DNA from 2 places in the Bacteroides sp. NSJ-39 genome. Region 1 is predicted to be linked to the other one. Evidence: riboswitches for the same ligand, from Rfam matches in the RefSeq annotation. Region 1 holds a riboswitch; the other holds the start of a gene.
What was found. Region 1 has a riboswitch for cobalamin ahead of H8S63_RS10515 (TonB-dependent siderophore receptor). Riboswitches for the same ligand answer to the same signal wherever they lie in the genome.
Positions count from the first base shown of each region.

Region 2: it holds a riboswitch for cobalamin, as region 1 does, so the genes downstream of both, accC (acetyl-CoA carboxylase biotin carboxylase subunit) here and H8S63_RS10515 (TonB-dependent siderophore receptor) in region 1, are expected to answer to the same signal.

Region 1 is NZ_JACOOB010000007.1:152,594-163,761, forward strand. It holds gene H8S63_RS10500 (hypothetical protein) at 1-1,102, opposite strand, end outside; gene H8S63_RS10505 (response regulator transcription factor) at 1,340-2,026, shown strand; gene H8S63_RS10510 (ATP-binding protein) at 2,039-3,820, shown strand; cobalamin riboswitch at 3,907-4,111, shown strand; gene H8S63_RS10515 (TonB-dependent siderophore receptor) at 4,281-6,320, shown strand; gene H8S63_RS10520 (YncE family protein) at 6,323-8,341, shown strand; gene H8S63_RS10525 (DUF5074 domain-containing protein) at 8,376-9,659, shown strand; gene H8S63_RS10530 (4'-phosphopantetheinyl transferase family protein) at 9,871-10,503, opposite strand; gene H8S63_RS10535 (gliding motility-associated protein GldE) at 10,505-11,168, opposite strand, start outside.
Region 2 is NZ_JACOOB010000006.1:109,313-120,480, forward strand. It holds gene H8S63_RS09020 (aspartokinase) at 1-1,168, shown strand, start outside; partial or broken gene H8S63_RS09025 (urea transporter) at 1,149-1,784, opposite strand; gene H8S63_RS09030 (winged helix-turn-helix domain-containing protein) at 1,982-2,206, opposite strand; gene H8S63_RS09035 (GyrI-like domain-containing protein) at 2,519-3,376, shown strand; partial or broken gene H8S63_RS09040 (AraC family transcriptional regulator) at 3,412-3,729, opposite strand; gene H8S63_RS09045 (hypothetical protein) at 3,737-4,606, opposite strand; gene H8S63_RS09050 (SDR family NAD(P)-dependent oxidoreductase) at 5,795-6,574, shown strand; gene pncB (nicotinate phosphoribosyltransferase) at 6,727-7,902, shown strand; gene H8S63_RS09060 (co-chaperone YbbN) at 8,040-8,363, opposite strand; cobalamin riboswitch at 8,534-8,738, shown strand; gene accC (acetyl-CoA carboxylase biotin carboxylase subunit) at 8,870-10,381, shown strand; gene H8S63_RS09070 (acetyl-CoA carboxylase biotin carboxyl carrier protein subunit) at 10,404-10,913, shown strand; gene H8S63_RS09075 (acyl-CoA carboxylase subunit beta) at 10,934-11,168, shown strand, end outside.

The DNA.
Region 1 (11,168 bases):
TCTCCTTATACTTTTTATTGGCATATTGCTTTGATTTCTCGAAAGTCAGCAATGACATCTCGTTCTGTGATTTGCCTACCATCGTAGAATCCAGTTGTTCATCGGGAAAGAAATCATCCAGATCGACATCACCGATCATCGTCGTTTCCAGGAAGTTCATATCGGTATGCGAATTGTCGGTATAATAGCCTACAAACATATGTCCCGGCGTACGCACCAGGATAGGATCGATATTGATGGCACGAAGCAAAGAGGCAAACAGCACGCTGCCATCCACACAGTTAATCTGTGAAGATTCCAGCGCATCATCGAACGTACGGACACGCTGAGAGAACACGACATTGCTCGAAAGACTGGTATTGGAAACCGAACTGTAACGGAAATTCCGCTTCTGCAATATATTCCAAAGCGCATACACCTGCTTGTCTACGGCTCCTTTAGCCTTGCTTTGATAACCGAGAAAGCGATTCACAATGCGGGTATTCAACGCCTCACGAAGCAACTGATCGATCATCGGATTCTCTTCGTTGACGTAGGCGGCAAAGAAAATACCGGTATCATGAAACTTGGTCCCGTTCGCCACATAGCCCAACAGACATTCATTGACACTGCGCACGGAAAATGTACGCACCCGCTGTCCCAATTCTTTTCCGTTCATCTCCACTGTCACGGCAACGCTCACGGGTTCCGCCTGAAGGTTGTTCTTCAATGCTTCATAATTCCAGATTATATCCGGATAAATCGTATATTCCGTTCGTGGTTTGTTCAGAATAAACTCTGAGACGGAGCGGGAGAAGAAAGGAGTTTCAGCCACCTCAATCCTTACCCGGCTATATGCCGCCCGCGACTTTACCCGAATGGCAATGCAGGATTTCGGATTTCCCAGACTGGTGGAATCCGACGGGATAATGACTTGCGCATCGGTTGTGGCTACGGAAAGAATAGCCGAAGGAAAGATATTTCCTCCTAAATCATCAACAATCTCAAAACCGGGATTGAACGTGGTATATTTAAAGACGGACACTCCGCCAAGCAGAAGCAGCAACACAATAACCGCGCCAATCACTTCGCGTCTATGTCGTTTCAAGTCAACTTTTATCATCGTTTGTAGTATCTATTAATCAAACATCTCTATCTTTTCTCGCTAACAAAGATAACAAATAGCAAACGTTTTTTCCTCTTATAGCCCGCAAAAACTTCGATATTTTATTCTATCTGCAGGATTGGGAGGAATGTAACAAGATTGTAATATCTGTTTCATCTGACCGTAACAAAGTATCCTCATCTTTGCATCAAATAAAATAAAAACGTAACTTTGTCATACTAATACATATAGCTTATGAATGAAACCCGTATTCTAGTTGTCGACGATGAAGAAGACCTCTGCGAGATTCTGAAATTCAATCTTGAAAATGAAGGTTACGAGGTGGATACCGCAAACTCCGCCGAAGAGGCTTTGAAGATGGATATTTGTAGTTATCAGCTAATTCTTCTCGATGTGATGATGGGGGAAATCTCCGGATTCAAAATGGCGAACATGCTGAAAAAGGACAAGAAAACGGCAAAAGTGCCTATCATCTTTATCACAGCCAAAGATACTGAGAACGACACCGTGACCGGCTTCAATCTAGGCGCGGATGATTATATCTCGAAGCCATTTTCGCTGCGGGAGGTCATTGCCCGTGTAAAAGCTGTATTGAGACGCACGGCTGCAGCGGAAACAGAAAGAGTTCCCGAACGGCTTACTTACCAGACGCTCGTCATTGATATCACGAAAAAGAAGGTAAGTATCGACGAAGAAGAAGTGCCGTTGACTAAAAAAGAATTTGAAATATTGCTTCTGTTGGTACAGAATAAAGGACGGGTATTTTCACGTGAAGATATTCTGGCCCGTATCTGGAGCGACGAGGTATATGTACTCGACCGTACTATTGACGTAAATATCACCCGTCTGCGCAAGAAGATAGGAATATACGGCAAGTGCATCGTCACTCGTCTCGGATATGGATACTGTTTTGAAGCGTAATAACTACTCCCTATGAATCTGCCTGTAACTCAAAAACATTTCCTCTCTTTCAGCCGAAAGCTTTTTCTCTCGGTCATTTCACTGTTTCTGGTATTTGCCGTTTGCTTTATCGCGTATCAGTATCAACGTGAGCGGGAATATAAGGTGGAATTGCTGAACACAAAATTACAGGATTACAACAGCCGGCTCTATGAACAGTTGAGCAGGCAATCGCCGGACAGTTCAATTATCACCGGTTATATCAACAACCATATTCTGGAAGATTTACGTGTAACTCTTATTGATATAGACGGAAATGTGCTTTACGACAGTTATTCGAACCACAACGGGCAGATGGAGAACCATTTAGACCGTCCGGAAGTACAAAAGGCGCTGAAACAGGGAAATGGATATGACGTACGGCGTACTTCCGAGACGACCGGTGTCCCCTATTTTTATTCGGCTACACGTTACAAAGATTATATTGTCCGTTCGGCTCTACCTTATAATGTCAGCCTCATCAACAATCTGAAAGCCGACCCGCACTATTTATGGTTTACGGTCATTGTGACTCTGTTGCTGATGATTATTTTCTATAAGTTCACGAATAAATTGGGAACTTCCATCAACCAGCTTCGCGAGTTCGCCATGCGTGCCGACCGGAACGAGCCTATCGAAATGGCTATGCAATCAGCTTTCCCACATAACGAACTGGGGGAAATATCACAACATATCATACAAATATACAAGCGGCTGCACGAGACCAAAGAGGCACTTTACATCGAACGTGAGAAATTGATCACCCATCTCCAGATCTCGCATGAAGGACTGGGAGTATTTACAAAAGACAAAAAGGAGATTCTGGTCAACAACCTCTTTACCCAATACAGTAATCTGATTTCAGACTCCAACCTGGAAACTACGGAAGAAGTCTTTGCTATCAGCGAACTGAAAGAGATCATCCACTTCATCAACAAGAACCAAAGACAGCGTTCGGGAGGAAAAGATGAAAAGAGAATGTCTATCACAATCAATAAAAACGGACGAACCTTTATCGTGGAATGTATCATCTTTCAAGATGCCAGCTTTGAGATTTCGATCAATGATGTCACTCAGGAAGAAGAACAGATAAACTTGAAACGGCAATTGACACAGAACATAGCCCACGAATTGAAAACTCCTGTCAGCAGTATTCAAGGGTATCTGGAGACGATTGTCAGCAACGAGAATATCCCACGTGAGAAAATAAATGTTTTTCTGGAACGTTGCTATGCCCAAAGTAACCGACTGAGCCGGTTGCTGCGGGATATATCCGTACTAACCCGCATGGACGAAGCTGCCAACATGATTGATATGGAACGGGTGGATATCAGCTTATTGGTGGGCAATATTATCAATGAGGTTGCGCTGGAACTGGACGAGAAGCATATCACGGTTGTCAATTCCTTAAAGAAGAGCATACAAATCAAAGGAAATTATTCGCTGATTTATTCCATATTCCGCAATCTGATGGATAATGCCATTGCATACGCCGGAACAAATATCCAAATCAATATAAACTGTTTCCGCGAAGATGAAGGTTTCTACTATTTCAGCTTTGCCGATACCGGTGTGGGTGTGTCACCCGAACATCTGAACCGACTCTTTGAACGCTTCTACCGGGTAGACAAAGGACGGTCACGGAAATTAGGCGGGACAGGATTGGGATTGGCCATTGTAAAGAATGCGGTTATCATTCACGGGGGAAGTATCTCTGCGAAAAATAATCAGGGAGGCGGACTGGAATTTGTATTTACATTGGCAAAAGAGAGATAAACCACTTAAAAAGCCATTACCGCACAAGCTGTTGAAGAATATCTGTTATTACATCCATAACTCCTTGCAAAAAACAAATAAACTACCTATCTTTGCCGCGCATTGGTTCGCAGACCTCACACGGGGAAAGCGATTAAAAGGGAATCAGGTGTAAATCCTGAACAGTCCCGCTGCTGTAAGTTCTATATTATGTTGCAAGCAACCTACTTTTAGCCACTGGAAGAAGAATTTCCGGGAAGGCGCTCGCAACAGGAACAAGTCAGAAGACCTGCCATGCAACCAATTTCACTGCTTTCGAGGAAAAAGCGTTGAATCTAATGAACCGGACAATTCCGTCTATCATTTCATTCATCATTCTGATTCAGAGAAAGTATGTTTTAATAAACTCTGCCAAAAGTTTATTTATGCGTGTCCGGTCGAAGGGATTTCGCCCGGACACTTTTAAACCTAAAAAGAGGAAATGGAAAAGAGGACTTTAGCAATCTTTGCAGTAAGCTGCAACCTGTTTTTATCGACTTCACTTTTTGCACAACAGCAAAGGGTGGATACCGCACGTACCTATTACATCCCCGAAATAACCGTTTCCGATATTTATCAGACCCGTGAGGTTCGCTCTACCGCTCCATTACAGATATTTTCTAAAGACGCTTTAAAGAATCTGAATGCCCTGCAGGTTTCCGATGCCGTGAAACATTTTGCAGGAGTAATTGTGAAAGATTACGGGGGGATCGGCGGACTGAAAACGATATCCATACGAAGTCTGGGTGCGCAACATACTGCTGTAGGTTACGATGGAATCACACTGACTGACTGTCAAACAGGACAAATCGACCTTGGACGTTTCTCTCTCGATAATGTCGACCAACTGTCGTTGAGTAACGGTCAAAGCGACAACATCTTCCAGCCTGCCCGTTTCTTTGCTTCAGCAGGGATACTGAATATACAAACACTCACTCCCCGATTTGAGGACGGAAAGCACACGAATATAAGTGCGTCTTTCAAGACCGGTTCATGGGGATTGGTCAATCCCAGTCTGTTATTGGAACAACGGATCAGTCGGAAATGGACTGTATCTGCCAACGGCGAATGGATGTCATCGGACGGGCATTATCCATATACTTTATATTACGGAAATGAAGAAGGGGATCTGAGTTCACGGGAAAAGCGAAAGAACACGGATGTACAGACATTTCGTGCAGAAGCCGGGCTTTACGGAAACTTCTCCGACAAAGAACAATGGAGGCTAAAAGCCTATTATTTCCAATCTTCCCGCGGATTGCCCAATGCCACAACTTTCTATTATACTCATTCTTCACAACGTCTTTGGGACAAGAACACATTTATTCAAAGTCAATACAAGAAAGAATTTAACCGGCAATGGGTGTTCCAGACTTCTGCCAAGTGGAATTGGAGCTATCAACGTTATTTAGATCCCGACTACAAAGGTTCTACCGGAGAAATAGAGAACAGTTATTACCAGCAGGAGTATTACCTTTCGGGGTCCGTGCTTTACAGGTTATTGAATAATTTGTCTTTTTCGTTTTCTTCTGACGGAAGTATCAACACGATGAATGCCAATCTGAATGACTTTGCCCATCCTACGCGCTATTCGTGGCTGACAGCTTTTGCGGGAAAGTATGTAAACAATTGGCTTACTCTCTCTGCATCCGCTTTGGCAACTGTCATCTACGAGCAGGCCGATAAAGGGGGAAGTGCAGGTAATCACCGTAAACTTTCTCCGTATGTCAGCGCTTCGTTCAAGCCTTTCGACAAGGAAGAATTCCGTATCAGAATTTTCTACAAAGATATCTTTCGCCTGCCAAGCTTCAACGATTTATACTACGGTGAAACTGGAAACAACAAGTTGAAACCGGAGAATGCACGGCAGTATAATATAGGTCTGACATACAGTAAGGATGTATGCCCGTTCCTGCCTTATCTCTCGGCAACTGTTGATGCGTATTACAACAAGATAACGGATAAAATCATTGCCTATCCTACCAAGAACCTTGCTGTCTGGAGTATGAGAAATCTCGGCAGTGTAGAAATCAAAGGCATTGATGTCACAGGTAGCGTGTCCCTCCAGCCTTGTGAAAAGCTCCGTATCAATCTTTCGGGGAATTATACATACCAACAGGCTTTGGATGTAACCAACCCCGACCCTGCTTCCGAAGAAGGGAGAACTTACAAACATCAGATAGCTTATACCCCCCGTGTTTCCGGTTCGGGACAGGTAGGTATCGAAACGTCTTGGGTTAATTTATCTTACTCATTCCTGTTCTCAGGAAAACGATATACACAAGGAGAAAATATCACAGAGAATAGAATGGAGAGTTATAGTGACCACAGTATCTCTGTGGGGAGGGAGTTAACTATACGGAAGATTAATACTTCTATTCATATAGAAGTATTAAATATAGCCAATAACAATTATGAGATTATCAAGAACTTTCCAATGCCCGGACGTTCTGTTAGAGCAACGTTCAGTATCAAATATTAACTATGAAACAAATAACTATAAATAGAAAATATATATTGCAGACATGGTTATGGATGCTCTTACTGTTATTCATTGCCTGTGATGATATGGAGGACAAGCCATCTATCCCCAACATTGATGGCAGTAATATCTCCGAAACCGGAACTGCAGAGCTATATATATTAAGCGAAGGATTGTTTAACTTGAATAACAGTTCTTTGGCCCGTTATTCGTTCAAAAAGGGAAAGCTTACTAAAAATTACTTCAAGGACCTAAACAAACGAGGGTTGGGTGATACAGCCAATGATATGGCATTATATGGTGGCAAATTATACATTGTAGTCAATGTATCCAGTACCATTGAAGTAATAGACTTCCAAACAGGAGTTTCTATCAAACAAATCCCTATGCTGGCAGAAAACGGCAGTTCACGACAGCCACGCCATATCACGTTTCATAAAGACAAGGCATACGTATGTTCATACGATGGTACCGTTGCACGGATCGACACTACTTCCTTAGAAATAGATGCCTTGACAAAAGCCGGAAGAAACCCGGAAAATATCTGTATACAAAATGACAAACTATATGTATCCAATTCCGGTGGTTTGGATTATTCTGCAGGCTTAGGTGTAGACAATACAGTTTCCGTGATTGACATCACTTCCTTTACAGAAATAAAGAAAGTAACAGTCGGTCCCAATCCCGGATGTATTGTACCAGGACCAGACGAAACAGTTTATGTAGCTACTCATGGAAATAACATAGCAGATGGTGACTTCCACTTTGTAAAGATAGACTGCAGAACAGATGAAGTAGCACATATTTATGACGAAAAAGTCATGAATTTTGCAATCAGTGGCAATATCGCTTATTTATATAATTACAACTACAATACAGAGTCATCTTCTATCAAGGTTTTCAATCTAAAGACCGGACAGACTATACGCGAAAACTTTATCACAGACGGAACCCGGATCAACACCCCTTACGGTATTAATATCAATCCATACAGTGACAATATCTACATAACGGAAGCATATAGTTACACCATAACCGGTGACATACTTTGCTTCAATCTAAACGGACAGTTGCAATTCAGAATCAACCGTGTCGGACTGAACCCTAATACCGTTGTGTTCAGCAACAAAGTATCATCAGGAGACAGCAGTGAAGAGAACTCGGATCCGAATGCCCCCTCTGCATTTGCCAATAGAGTATTGGAATACAGACCGGCCCCCTGCCAGTTTATGAATACATCCACAACTGCTTATAAAGAAAACTATACATCTGAAGATGTGAGAAAATATGCAGAAGAGCTACTCAAAGATCCAGACCTATGTCTTCTTAGTCTTGGAGCATACGGAGGTTATATCACGGTAGGATTTGATCATACAGTACCTAACGTTCCCGGAGAATATGATTTCAAAATATATGGCAACGCGTACTATGACGCATTCGGAACATTAACTGGAAAGCTTGGTGGAAGCTCAGAGCCAGGCATTGTATTAGTTTCGAAAGATGTTAATGGTAACCAATTACCTGATGATGAATGGTATGAGCTTGCCGGCAGCGAATATACGTCTTCCGCAACTATAAAAAATTATACTATTACTTATCACCGTCCCACATCAATATTGGATAAAGTTAAATGGACAGATAATCAAGGAAACGAGGGATATGTAAACAGAAATGATTTCTATACTACCAATTCATATTATCCATTATGGATAGAAGAGAACGAGATGACATTTCATGGTAGCCGTTTGAAAAATAACGCTGTGAATGAACCTCGTGAAGATATGCCAGAACATTGGGTAGGATACTGCTATCCATACGGATATGCAGACAATCACCCTAATAACACAGAAAAAAGTAAATTTCAAATAGACTGGGCAGTAGACAAAAATGGACATCCCGTTCAATTAGATGGCATTGATTTCGTTAGAATTTACACAGCTGTCAATCAAAATACAGGGTGGATGGGAGAAATTTCAACCGAAATACAAGCTATTGAAGATTTACATTTTGGGAAACAATAAACAATTATGTATAAATTATTTAATTAAAAGAAGAATGAAAAAGATGAAATTCTTAGTTAGCCAACTATATATGTTGGCATTGCTGGCATTGCCATTCATTTCATCATCATGTAGTGACGATGATGATGATCCAAAAGTTGAAATTACTAGTCTAGGTATTGAAAATGGTGCAACAGTTAATGCGGGGCAAGCTGTTGAACTAAAAGCGCAGATCAACAATAATCACGGAACAACTAGTTACTCATGGGTTATAAATGGAAAAGAAGTTTCTACAGAAAACATATATACTTTCCAAAGTGACACGGTCAAAACCTACACAATACAACTAACAGTTAATAACGAATATGATACTGTAAAAAAAGAGATAAATATCACTGTTACATATCCAGCCTCATTCTATGTCATTAACGAAGGAAAAGAATATTCCTCTATTAATCAATACAAGGAAGGCAAATGGAACAAAAAGATTATTGAAGACTTAGGTCTAACCGCAACAATAGGAGTAATCTACGAAAACTATATGTACATTGTCTCTAAAGGTTCACCCAACTTAACCAAAATGAATATGGACAATTTTAGTAATGCAAGTCAAATCGATAATATAGATGGACAAGGATACAATATTTGCATTATCAATCAAGAGACAGCTGTCATGACCACCAGCAAGGGAGCATACAAAGTGAAATTAAATCCACTTACAGTTGAAGATAAACTCCTTAATACTAGCAATAGTAAAGACATATATAAAATAAAGGAGCAGCTATTTATTTTGGACGGGAATACGATAAAAGTATATAATATAAATGATTTTAGTTTTAAAAAAGACCTTACCCACCAAGCAAATGCAGGCTTTGCCCAAGCCAAAGACGGTTCATTATGGGCTGCAAATGGTAACAAACTAGTCAAAATTGATACTAACAAATTAGAGAGCGAGGAGATTCAATTGCCAAACGACTTAAACATCTTTTTTGACAAATTTGCTTACAGACCAAGCGGTTTATGCGCTTCTACTACAGAAAATGCTCTATATTTTGCTCATGCACCCAATTTCAGCGGCACGGATATCTATAAATTTGATATTACTACTCAAAACGTAAATAAATTCTTCACTGCTCCAACAAATTACTCCGGATATGGTGCAGGCATACAGGTAAATCCCCAAAATGGTGACGTATACCTCATTTATACAGAAGACGGATGGGGAGCACATTATTTAAATACCTATATTTACGTAGTCGATGGAGTGACCGGAACCCAAAAAGCTATTATTGATTACACCGGTGAATATTGGTTCCCGTCAACCATAACTTTCCAATAACAAGAGTGTGATTTATAGATAAAAAGACAAATAGTCGCAAAAATAATAAAAAAGCGTTAGGCTACTTCTTGGAAAGTCTGACGCTTCTTTTTATTCTCTACCATATGTTCTTGTGGGTACAAATCGAGAATATAACAACAGAAGAATTAATTACACAAATCAGTAAATGTCTGTCAAAAGCATTAGTGAACATTTCTCATTCAGCCTGCATTCAGTTCTCCGTCCACGTCAACACAAAATCCGGCTCAATACGATAACCGACCGTATAGAGTTTCTGCTGCTGCGTTACCAATTCCTGAACCTGAAATGTTCCCTCCACTTGAGGAATAAAATGCGCCAGACGAAGTTTACGGAAATCTGCATCGGCGTTCTCCATGCGCTTGAAGATTGTTTCTTTAGCAGACCAATACAACAACAGCCCCCAAGTCAAATCTTCCTGATAAGATTCTACCTGTTCATCAGGGCGTATATAACGGTCGGATACCCGATGAACCCGTTGCCCGTATTGTTCAATATCAATGCCAACAGAATTCAAAGAACTAAGTGCTACCGCCACATATCCTTTCGTATGAGAAATACTGATATAAAAGGAATGATCGGAAAGAAACGGTTTTCCTTCGGAAGAGTAAACAATCTCTTTGTCTTCCTGTAACATCGAATACAACAAAACACGAACAGACAACCATTCCATCTTCCGACGTTCAGAAGTAAAACGCAGTAATTCCTTTTCACAAGATATTTTCCGTGTATTGGGCAACAAAGACAATAATACGTCCAAAGACTCCTCCATCTTCCAGACAGCCCATTGTATGCCATCTTCCCTATGTCGCAGGTATAACGCCATCTTATTCTTTTCCTTCCGACACTTCGGGTTCTTTTGGCAAAATCGTAAACTTCACTTTCAAGATACGGCGACTGTCCATCTCCAGTACTTCGAATTCATAATTATGATAAGTCACCTTCTCGTGTAAGGCAGGAAATTCACCCTTTATCTCAAGCAACATACCAGCCAAAGTATCCGCATCCCCTATCACCTTCTCAAACTCATCTTCGTCTACTTTTACAATCTTATAGAAATCGGTCAATTGTGTCTTCGCTTCAAAAATCCAAGTATGGTCGTTCAATACAACGTATGTACGTTCTTCATCGTCATATTCATCATGAATCTCACCCACAATTTCTTCAATAATATCTTCCATCGTCACCAATCCGGACGTTCCTCCGAATTCATCAACAACAATGGCTATATGAATCTTATTCGCCTGAAAGTCGCGCAGCAAATCATCAATCATCTTCGTCTCCGGCACAAAATAGGCCGGACGGATCAGCGATTGCCAACGAAAGTTATCTCCTTTGTTCACATGAGGCAAAAGATCCTTGATATACAACACTCCCTTGATATTATCCCGCGAACCGGAATAGATAGGAATACGCGAATAAGCGTTCTCAATGATACATTGCATCACCTCCTTGAAAGGTGTACGGATATCCAAATCGACCATATCCAGA
Region 2 (11,168 bases), on a different contig from region 1:
CTGGTTTCACCATGAAGACGAAACTTCACATTCTATTATCAATACAATAGAAGAATATTACTATACATTAGCAGATCATCTTATCACAAGTAATAAACTTAACAAAGACATAAATGTACTTATCCAAAAATACTGTAATAATATCCACAACTTAGTGGAAGGAAAAGCTGATTTACTTATAGATAAAATAATAAAAGCTGAAATATACCGACTATTTAGCCATTTATTTACTTATTGCCTACGTGAACAAGGTATAAATGCCAAGTTACTCGACACCAGCATATTTATGCAACTCAATCTTGAACGAAAGCCTGACATTCCCTATATCCAGGAAAATATCCGACCATATATAGAGCAAAATCAGGATACTGAAATATTCATAGCTCCTCTCTCCTTATGCCAGAACGTATATGGTGAAATAGATTTTGTTAACAAAAAATACAATGATTATTACACTATCATATTGGCTACGGTCTTTAATGCAAATGAAGTCCTCTTATCAACAGAAATCAATCATATCTGTGCAAATCTAAATAACCAGCGCGAACAGCACTCTCTGACTTATGCAGAAGCCGAACAACTGATAAATAATGGTGCATATTTACTTTATGCAGATTGTATCACTCTTGCAGCACATTCAAATATAGCCATCCGCCTGATAGATACCAATGATACGACAACCGAAAAGCTATATATTTCTTCCCATGATACGAAAAACAATATAAAAGCGATACTTGTACAAGATTCGGTCACCCTCGTTCGTTTTACCTCATTGAATGTACTCCCCGACTATTTACTGATGGGTAAACTACTGGAAGTTATAGGCAAATATAAAATCAAAATTATTTCTATGGCCTCATCCAATATATCCGTTTCCATGATCCTAGCCGCCAGCCGTGACACATTGCGCATCATTCAGAGAGAACTACACAAATATGTAAAAATGACTACCGATGAGAATATGTCCGTAATACATGTTATAGGCTCCCTTCATTGGAAACACAAACAGATAGAAAGCAGTATTATAGAAACAATCAAAGATATTCCCATATCCCTAATCGCTTATGGCAGTAATGACCACTGTTTGACTATATCAGTCCATACTACCGACAAAAACAAAGTCATCCGTTTATTATCACAACAATTTTTCAGGCAACTTTCCGCTTAGCAGGAAACAGGGTAAGCAACATATACCGTATTCCTACCGTAATCCATACGGAAAAAACAAACGGAGCAGTCAGTGTAGTAATTCCGACATCCATTCCCAAAAGTTGAAGAAAAACAGATAATAACACGGAGAATACGGCATACACTCCCCCGCTCCATGTCTTGTCTCCCAAAGCGATAGCGCATAACACACCATTATATCCCATTAGCCCTGCATTCAATACCGCAGATTCGACTCCTGCCAACAGAGCTACAGGAATAGGCAACAATGCTCCCAACACCGTATAGACAGCATTCACACGAGAATTAACCAAAATACCTAAAAGAAAAAACAGACCTGTCAATACAGCGCCACCTTGGAACATCACTTGTCCAATATTCAGGCTAAACGACTGTAAGAAAGCGAATGCTTGCGTTCCCGCAGTATTTTCGGATTTCAATAGTAAAGAAGGAAACCAGCAAGAACAGACAAACAGTAATATCCATACAGACAGAATAAAAGGAGCCGTAAATCCGGAGATAAAACGTTGCAAACTAAAAAGCCGTACAATCCACGTGGATAGGCAAGAAACAACAATCAATAATAGCAAGGAAGGCAAAGTTATCGACATAAAAAGTATATATATTTTATCTATCACACATAATAAACAGACATTTTTATACATTCATTATACAAAGAGTTGCCCTATTATTGAGCAACTCTTTTAAATATAAAACTTCTTAAGTTCAAACTTAACTTGTGATACCTTATACGGACATATTCTTACTTATAAGTTAACGGAACTTCAAAGATATTCACTCACAAAACCTACTATTATCCAAAGCTGAAGGGAAAAGTGCTTTCATCAGATAAAGCAATTAATCCATTTTTCCGTTGGATACAAATTTTGTTCTCTCGTGCCAACCAACCGGCAGCCAATGCTGTACTTTCTACGCTTAGGTTTAATCTTCTCGCCAATTCAGGTATTGAAATTTCACCAATTTCTTTCAGGGCATACCAGACCTTTCCGGCATTGTTCCCTACAATTGTTTTATCCATGGCTATTTTTATTAATAATTCGGTTACAATATAATCATTTTCAATAATAGTTTATAACAAAACCTGCTTTTTTATTTTAGTTTTTGACATTATTTAAAACAAGAAAATCAATTTCGCAATTAACGGTTAAAAATTTGGTCATGGTTCACACCATAACACCACTGTAAGGTACATTATATATCAAAATAAATTCTCAAAACAGGTATAGGGCAACCATAGAAAGAAAATAGAAAGTTGACATTTCCGCAATATCGGACAAGTCATTTCGTTTTTTTACCAATACCTTTGCGAAGTGAAATACCAAAATTAGTTATGCAACAGAAAAAAACAACGAAAGAGGAATATCAAAAGTGCGTAAATGTTGTAGTGGAATACATTATCCAACATTTAGGAGAAGATATTGATTTAAAATCTCTGGCCAGAATTTCAAACTTTTCTCCTTTTTACTTTCACCGGATCATGAAAGCTTTTCTCGGTGAACCGATTGGTACGTTTATTGTCCGGACGCGGACAGAAGCTGCCGCACGCCTACTCCGCTACTCGGATATTCCGATTGCTGACATCGCCTACCGGATTGGTTACGCATCCCCTTCTTCATTATCGAAAGTATTCAAGCAATTTTATGGCATTTCACCTTTAGAATATAGAAACAATAAAAACTTTGTAATTATGAAACCAGCGATTATCAGGCCAGACCTGGAACTAAAAAAAGAGATCAGAAATGTCTCGGAACGGAATGTGATTTATATCCGCCTTACAGGCGACTACAAACTGAATGATTACGGTGGCACTTGGGGCCGTTTATTCCAATTCATCAAAGAACAAAAACTGCCGATGGGAGATTTCAGCCCGCTTTGCATCTACCACGATGATCCGAAAGTGACGCTAGCCGAAAAACTGCGTACAGACGTATGCATGGTAATGCCTGTAAAGGTTGCCCCCAAAAGTGATGTGGGATTCAAGGTTATCCCAGCCGGGCGTTATGCTATTTTCCTTTATAAAGGCCCGTATGACAATCTGCAAGCTGTGTACGATACGATTTACGGAAAGTATCTGCCCGAAATGGAATGTACGATACGTGATGAAGCCAGTGCTGAACGCTATCTGAACAATCCATGTGACACTCCCCCCGAAGAGTTGTTGACGGAGATCTATATTCCGGTAGAATAATCCGGATAAGGGGACGAAGGAACAGCAGTCACTTCCAGACAGGCTGTTTCCGACAAATGAGAAATGTTGATTTGCGGCCGGAGGTTTATTTCATGAAAGACAGCAGACATCCGCTTGAGATTATACTCAGGAAGAGTGTATAAACGACGAAGAAAAAACTGTTCTATCAACCGAATACAAACTGCATTATCAGAAGTATCCGTGACCTGTTTCACTAAATCCGACAGTTCTACATCTTCCATCGCATCGGTATCTACAGTCTGCCCGCGGAACAAATGACTGGGTATGTGAAACAATGCTTTTACCGCATAAGGTTGAAAAACAACAGTAATCATCTCTATCCTGCCTGTAGACAATTCTTTAGATAACGGAAAGTCCATATTCGTAGGCTTCCGACATCGCATTGTAATCTGCATCGGAATATGCGCCTTTATCTCTTGCTTTCTGCATATCTTTCATAAACGATTCCACAGAAGACAGGAAGCTATAATAATTCTTTTGCTCTTCATCATAGCCTGTGACAGCAGGAAGTTTCTTTGCAGCTTCGAGTTCTTTCTTCAATTCTGCCATCTTCACATCAATGCGAGCACCCTCCAGTACATGTTTGCGGGAATAAAGATTCATTATGCTTTGCACAGTGCCGGACATCTTACGCATAGCCATGATTTGATCTTTCAACGGTTCGTCGGCAAGAAGATCTTTTTCAGCCTGTTCCGTGAGAGGGCTTAGAATATCAAAAATCACTTGTTTATATTCGGACATTTCTACACTTAGCCGATAGTTTTCATCCAAGAGCTTGCCAGCCTTGGCTGTCTCTTTGACCTGCTTGTAAGAGAGAAACTTATTAAAATTATCATAGAATTGCGCCCGTGCACTGAAAAGTCCTCTATAACTCTGCTTCAGATTCTGACGGACTTGTATATTAAAGTAATCTCCCGGATCCATCAATTCCGCAGTGTCTCTGGCAGATACTTCAGGCGGTGCTATCGGAGATACTTCAGGAACTTTTCCTGTCTGTTCCATATATCCCAAGACCGCATTTACGTCTTTTGCATTAGCTATATGCCTCAACACGATGAGCGATGTATGATAATAGTTTATCACTTTACTGGCATTATCCAATTCCTCCGGAGTGACGGAGGACGCAGCCTGTTTCTTGTTTCCTCCCGAACAGGAAACCAATAAGAAAGCACCTATCAGTGCTCCAAACAATAAGATATTCTTCTTCATAATAATGGTTAGTTTATTGAGTCTTTCGTACTATAACAATAAAAATCGTTTTTTGTTATAGACAAACAATGCATATTCGAAAAGTGTAGTGGAGAGATTTAAGATGCTGTTGACTATGATTAAGGAATAAACAATCATAGTGTATAAAAACAAAAAATGGCTACTCATCACGAGCAACCAATCTTTTGTTAACCTTAAATCTAATACTTATGAAAAAACACTGTACAAAGGTACCATATTTCAGGTAAATAGCAAATTTTAGAGCCTAAACAGCCCATATTATAACAGGGTTTAATAATCCGGGAAGCGTATTAACATTTCAGACTTTACACGTTAACATTTAACATATTCATTCACACAAGTTACTTCTTGGGTAAGTAAGAATAATCCGAAGATGATATCGTAAAGGAACGGGAGGTGAAAAGCCTGCGGGATAACCAATATTCGTTGTTTTGATGAATCAATCCGAAATTCCGGTTGTTTTCTGTTTGTTTCTTTTTCGTACTAGGTTTTGAATTAAACAATGATAGCCTTCCTATTCCTATTGATTTCTATGGGCATTCTTTTATAATCGATTCACTATTTAGACTCATTTCATTCGTTACTTTTACTTCGTATAACTATAGTGTACTTTGCGTATGACTATAGTTATACGCAAAGTACACTATAGTTATTCTTGCGGAATACTATAGTCATACGCAAAAAGAATAAGTAACACGGCTAATCTGATTAGGCAGAAAAAGAAATAAAAATAGTATTTGGCTCCTTCCCGCACCGTATAGAGCTCAAACCGATTTTTCAGACTGATCCATTTAATCTCTTCGGTCTGCAGTTGACTTACAGGCATAAAAAAAGGCTATCTATCCCAGACAGCCAATCTTTTGTTAACCTTAAATCTAATACTATGAAAAACACAGTACAAAGATACGGACTTTCCGGTTATCTCCAAATTTTGAGACCAAAGCAGCGTACCTTATAACATGGTTTAATAGAATCAGAGCTGTATTAACAAATAAGAGTCCAGGCATTAACATTTAACAGTTTTCTTAAATAATCAGAGCGTAAAACTGGAAAAGATGCAAAAGTTTTCGAATCGAACACCTTATCTTATTAAAGAGAGTTTATGAGGGCTAACAAATTCCTCTGCCAGCTGTTTCTAATAGAAGGTAATCATCAAATTCCCATTATATGAACAGATTCGAAAATAAAGTAGTTGTCATCACTGGTGCCGCCAGTGGTATCGGCGAAGCAACCACACGCCGCATTGTCTCCGAAGGAGGCAAAGTAGTCATCGCTGACCATTCCGAGAAAAGAGCGGAGCAGCTTGCCAACGAACTCACGCACGCAGGGGCCGACGTGCGTCATGTCTATTTCTCCGCCACCGAACTCCAAAGTTGCAAAGAGTTGATTGATTTTTCCATGAATGAATATCAAAGAATAGACGTACTGATTAATAATGTAGGAGGAACTGATCCCAAACGTGACCTTAGCATCGAGAAGCTGGACATCAACTACTTTGACGAAGCATTCCATCTGAATCTCTGCTGCACGATGTATCTTTCCCAACAGGTCATTCCTATCATGACTGCCAATGGTGGCGGAAACATTGTCAACGTAGCTTCCATAAGCGGACTTACGGCTGATGCCAACGGTACTTTATACGGCGCCAGCAAAGCGGGTGTCATCAACCTGACGAAATATATCGCTACTCAAATGGGAAAGAAAAACATCCGTTGCAACGCCGTAGCTCCGGGGCTGGTACTTACTCCCGCTGCATTGGACAACCTGAATGAGGATGTACGTAATATCTTCCTCGGTCAATGTGCCACTCCTTATCTGGGAGAACCGGAGGATGTTGCAGCTACCATCGCTTTTTTGGCTTCGAACGATGCCAGATACATCACCGGACAAACGATTGTGGTGGATGGCGGACTGACCGTCCATAATCCGACAGTGGCGTTATCATAAAACAACCGGACACCGTATTATCGGTAAAGATGACAGGTTATTAACCGGCAACCATTACAAAAAATAATCTCTTTTTCCTTGATGTTACCGATAGGAAACATATCTTTGTGACCAACTAAAACGTATGGAGATTAGAATAAAGAACGAATGTCATGATTGTTAAGACATTACTAGATACCGATCTTTATAAGTTTACCACATCGTATGCTTATATCAAACTGTTTCCCTATGCAATGGGCACGTTTAGTTTCAACGACCGGAATGAAACTCAATATACCGAAGATTTCCTGAAGGCACTCAAGGCAGAGATCAAGAATCTTAGTCAGTTGAGGTTTACGGAAGAGGAGCTGGAATATATGACGAAAAACTGCAGATTCCTTCCGAGAGTCTACTGGGAGTGGTTGTCTTCTTTTCGTTTCGATCCGAATAAGATTGATATTCATCTGGATGAAGCTTGTCATCTCCACATCGAAGTGACTGACTTGCTTTATAAAGTGACTTTATACGAAGTGCCTTTGCTCGCGATTGTCTCTGAAATCAAAAACCGTTTCTTTGGCAATATAGCAGACATGAACGAGATTCTTTGCAAGCTGTCGGAGAAAATAGAATTATCGAATCAACATCAGCTCCGCTTTTCCGAATTCGGCACACGGAGAAGATTCTCCATTGATGTGCAGGAAACGGTTATCAAGAAGCTGAACGAAACAGCGCAATATTGCACCGGAACTTCCAACTGTAACTTTGCAATGAAATATGGAATGAAAATGATGGGAACTCATCCACATGAATGGTTTATGTTTCACGGAGCACAGTTCGGATATAAACATGCCAACTATATGGCACTCGAAAACTGGGTGAATGTTTATGACGGTGATTTAGGTATCGCACTTTCCGATACATATACTTCCGGCATCTTCCTTAGCAACCTTAGCCGTAAACAAGCCAAACTTTTCGATGGAGTGCGGTGTGATTCCGGCAATGAATTTGAGTTTATCGATAAGCTGGTTGCCCGCTACAAAGAGTTGGGAATCGACGCGACAACCAAAACCATCGTATTCAGCAATGCCCTAGACTTTACAAAAGCATTGGATATTCAAGAATACTGCAAAAACAAAATCCGCTGCTCTTTCGGGATCGGTACCAATCTCACCAACGATACCGGGTTCGAACCTTCGAACATCGTGATGAAACTGACACAATGTAAGATGAATGTCAATCAGGAATGGAGGGAATGTATCAAACTGTCTGATGATGAAGGAAAACATACCGGCAGCCTTGAAGAGGTACAGGCTTGCCTGTATGAGTTACGGCTCAACAGAAAGCAATAAAAATAAAGAAAAGCAGGAAGTACCTCACCGGAGAATACTTTCTGCTTTTCTTTATGCATATTAGAAGTATGCCAGACAAAGACATACCAGCATAGAATCAGCTACGCATATCATTGTAACAAACTATGCAATAATCGTCAGGATTTGAATCCTTTCACTGCTCTTTCCAATCTTTCCAAAGGTAATTCGCCGGATTGTCTCCAGAGCTGTTGTCCTTTTCTAAAAAGAATAAAGGTAGGAGTCGACTCAACTGTATAGAAATCTGTAAGGGCAGGTTCCTGATCAATGTCTACCAATACCACTTCCAATGTTCCTTCCATCAGTTTCTTAAATTCTTCAACAACCGGTTTCATACGTTGGCAATGAGGACACCACGTTGCATAAAACTCTGCCATTACCCAATCACCGTTAGCCAGTTTCTCCTGATTTCTTTCTTCACAAGCTATTTTCTTTTCTTTCATACGAATATCTCCTTTTAATTAATTACTATCAACCTAACAATATCAGGAGAAATATAGTTTAGAAAAGTAGCAAGGTTATACACTAATTAAAGAATCCTTATTTAAAGATAAGCATTGCACAAAAATGAAACTTTCGTGCAAAAAAGGAACATCTTATTTAATATTTATTTATCTTTGCCCCCCGAAATGGTTCAGAATCCGTATCCAACGGACGACGATTAATAGGGAATCGGGTGTAAGTCCCGGACAGTCCCGCTGCTGTGAAGCTCTGTTCAATGTCTTATAATTGAACTAATTTAACGCCACTGATGTTAATCGGGAAGGCAAATAAGACAAGAGTCAGTCAGAAGACCTGCCATTTTGTGTAAGACGCTCCCCTCCTCGTGGGTTAGGAGAAAGAGCATCACTTGTTAAGCCCCAAATCAAAAAAATACTGTTTTTCGTCGGGTGGAGTATGTCCATTAGATGGGAAGACATTAATAAGTATGTACTTAATTGAAAAAAGTATGATAAAAAAAATCTTAGTAGCCAATCGCGGTGAAATTGCCGTAAGGGTGATGCGTTCCTGCCGGGAAATGGAGATAACGAGTATCGCTATCTTCTCCGAAGCAGACCGGACCGCGAAGCATGTGCTTTATGCAGACGAAGCTTATTGCGTAGGGTCGGCAGCATCCAAAGAGAGTTATCTGAATATAGAAAAAATCATCGAAGTGGCGAAAGCAGCTCATGCGGACGCCATCCATCCGGGTTACGGCTTCTTGTCCGAGAATGCTACCTTCGCCCGTCGATGTCAGGAAGAAGGAATCATCTTTATCGGACCCAATCCGGAAACAATGGAAGCCATGGGGGATAAAATTGCTGCCCGTATCAAAATGATCGAGGCGGGAGTACCCGTTGTTCCCGGCACACAAGACAACCTGAAAAGCGTGGAAGAAGCCATAGAGCTTTGCAATAAAATCGGCTATCCGGTGATGCTGAAAGCGTCTATGGGCGGTGGCGGAAAGGGTATGCGCCTCATCCACAATGCCGAAGAAGTAGAAGAAGCTTATACCACTGCCAAGAGCGAATCGTTGTCTTCCTTTGGTGACGACACGGTTTATCTGGAGAAGTTCGTTGAAGAGCCTCATCACATCGAGTTCCAGATTCTTGGTGACAAGCATGGAAATGTCATTCATCTGTGCGAACGCGAATGTTCCGTGCAACGCCGTAACCAGAAAATCGTGGAAGAGACTCCTTCGGTTTTCGTCACTCCCGAACTGCGGAAAGATATGGGTGAAAAGGCGGTAGCTGCAGCTAAAGCGGTGAACTATATCGGTGCGGGTACTATCGAATTTCTCGTTGACAAACACCGCAACTATTATTTCCTTGAGATGAACACCCGTTTACAGGTGGAGCATCCGATTACGGAAGAAGTAGTAGGTGTAGACCTTGTGAAAGAACAGATCAAAGTGGCGGACAACCAAGTACTCCAGCTGAAACAGGAAGATATCAAACAACGCGGACACGCCATCGAATGCCGTATTTGTGCCGAAGACACTGAAATGAACTTCATGCCAAGTCCCGGAATTATCAAACAGATTACGGAGCCGAACGGTATCGGTGTGCGCATTGACAGCTACGTGTACGAAGGATACGAGATACCCATCTATTATGACCCGATGATCGGCAAACTGATCGTATGGGCCACCAACCGCGATTATGCCATCGAACGCATGCGCCGCGTGCTCCACGAATATAAGTTGACCGGAGTGAAGAACAACATCAGTTATCTGCGTGCCATCATGGACACTCCCGATTTTGTGAAAGGGCACTACGACACAGGATTCATTGCCAAGAATGGCGAACACTTGAAACAATGTATCATGCGCACCAGCGAACGTGCTGAAAACATTGCCATGATTGCCGCATACATAGATTACCTGATGAATCTCGAAGAGAACAAAGGTGATGCAACGGATAACCGTCCTATCAGCAAATGGAAAGAGTTCGGACTGCACAAGGGAGTGTTGAGAATCTAATTTTAACAAAAAGAATTCAATTATGGAAATTCATATAGGAAACCGTGTGGCCGAAGTAGAGTTGGTCAGCAAGGAAGATAACAAGGTGGTGCTTACCATTGATGGAAAACCGTTTGAAGCAGATGTAGTGATGGCGGAAAACGGCACTTGCAACATCTTGATGGACGGACGCAGTTCGAATGCACAGCTGATTCGCCGTGATAACGGGAAAAGCTATAAAGTGAATACGCATTATAGCAGTTTCAATGTAGAAATTGTGGACAGCCAAGCGAAATATTTGCGGATGCGCAAGAAAGGGGAAGAGGAACAGAACGACTGCATCATTTCTCCGATGCCGGGCAAGGTAGTGAAAATACCTGTTGTAGTCGGTCAGGAAATGAAAGCGGGAGATACTGCCATCGTTATCGAAGCAATGAAGATGCAGAGCAACTACAAAGTGACTTCGGATTGCCGCATTAAAGAAATTCTGGTTCAAGAAGGTGATAGCATAACCGGCGAACAGACATTAATAACATTAGAACCGATTGCATAATAATAAGAACGGATTGCATTATGGAAGAAATGAATAAAGCATACGCCACGTTCGAGGAACGTGACCGCATCGCTTCTCTTGGTGGAGGCGTTGATAAAATAGAGAAGCAACATGAAAGCGGTAAAATGACTGCTCGCGAACGTATCGAGATGCTGCTCGATAAGGGTACTTTCGTTGAACTGGATAAGTTGATGGTTCACCGTTGTACGAACTACGGTATGGATAAGAACAAAATTCCGGGAGATGGTATCGTGT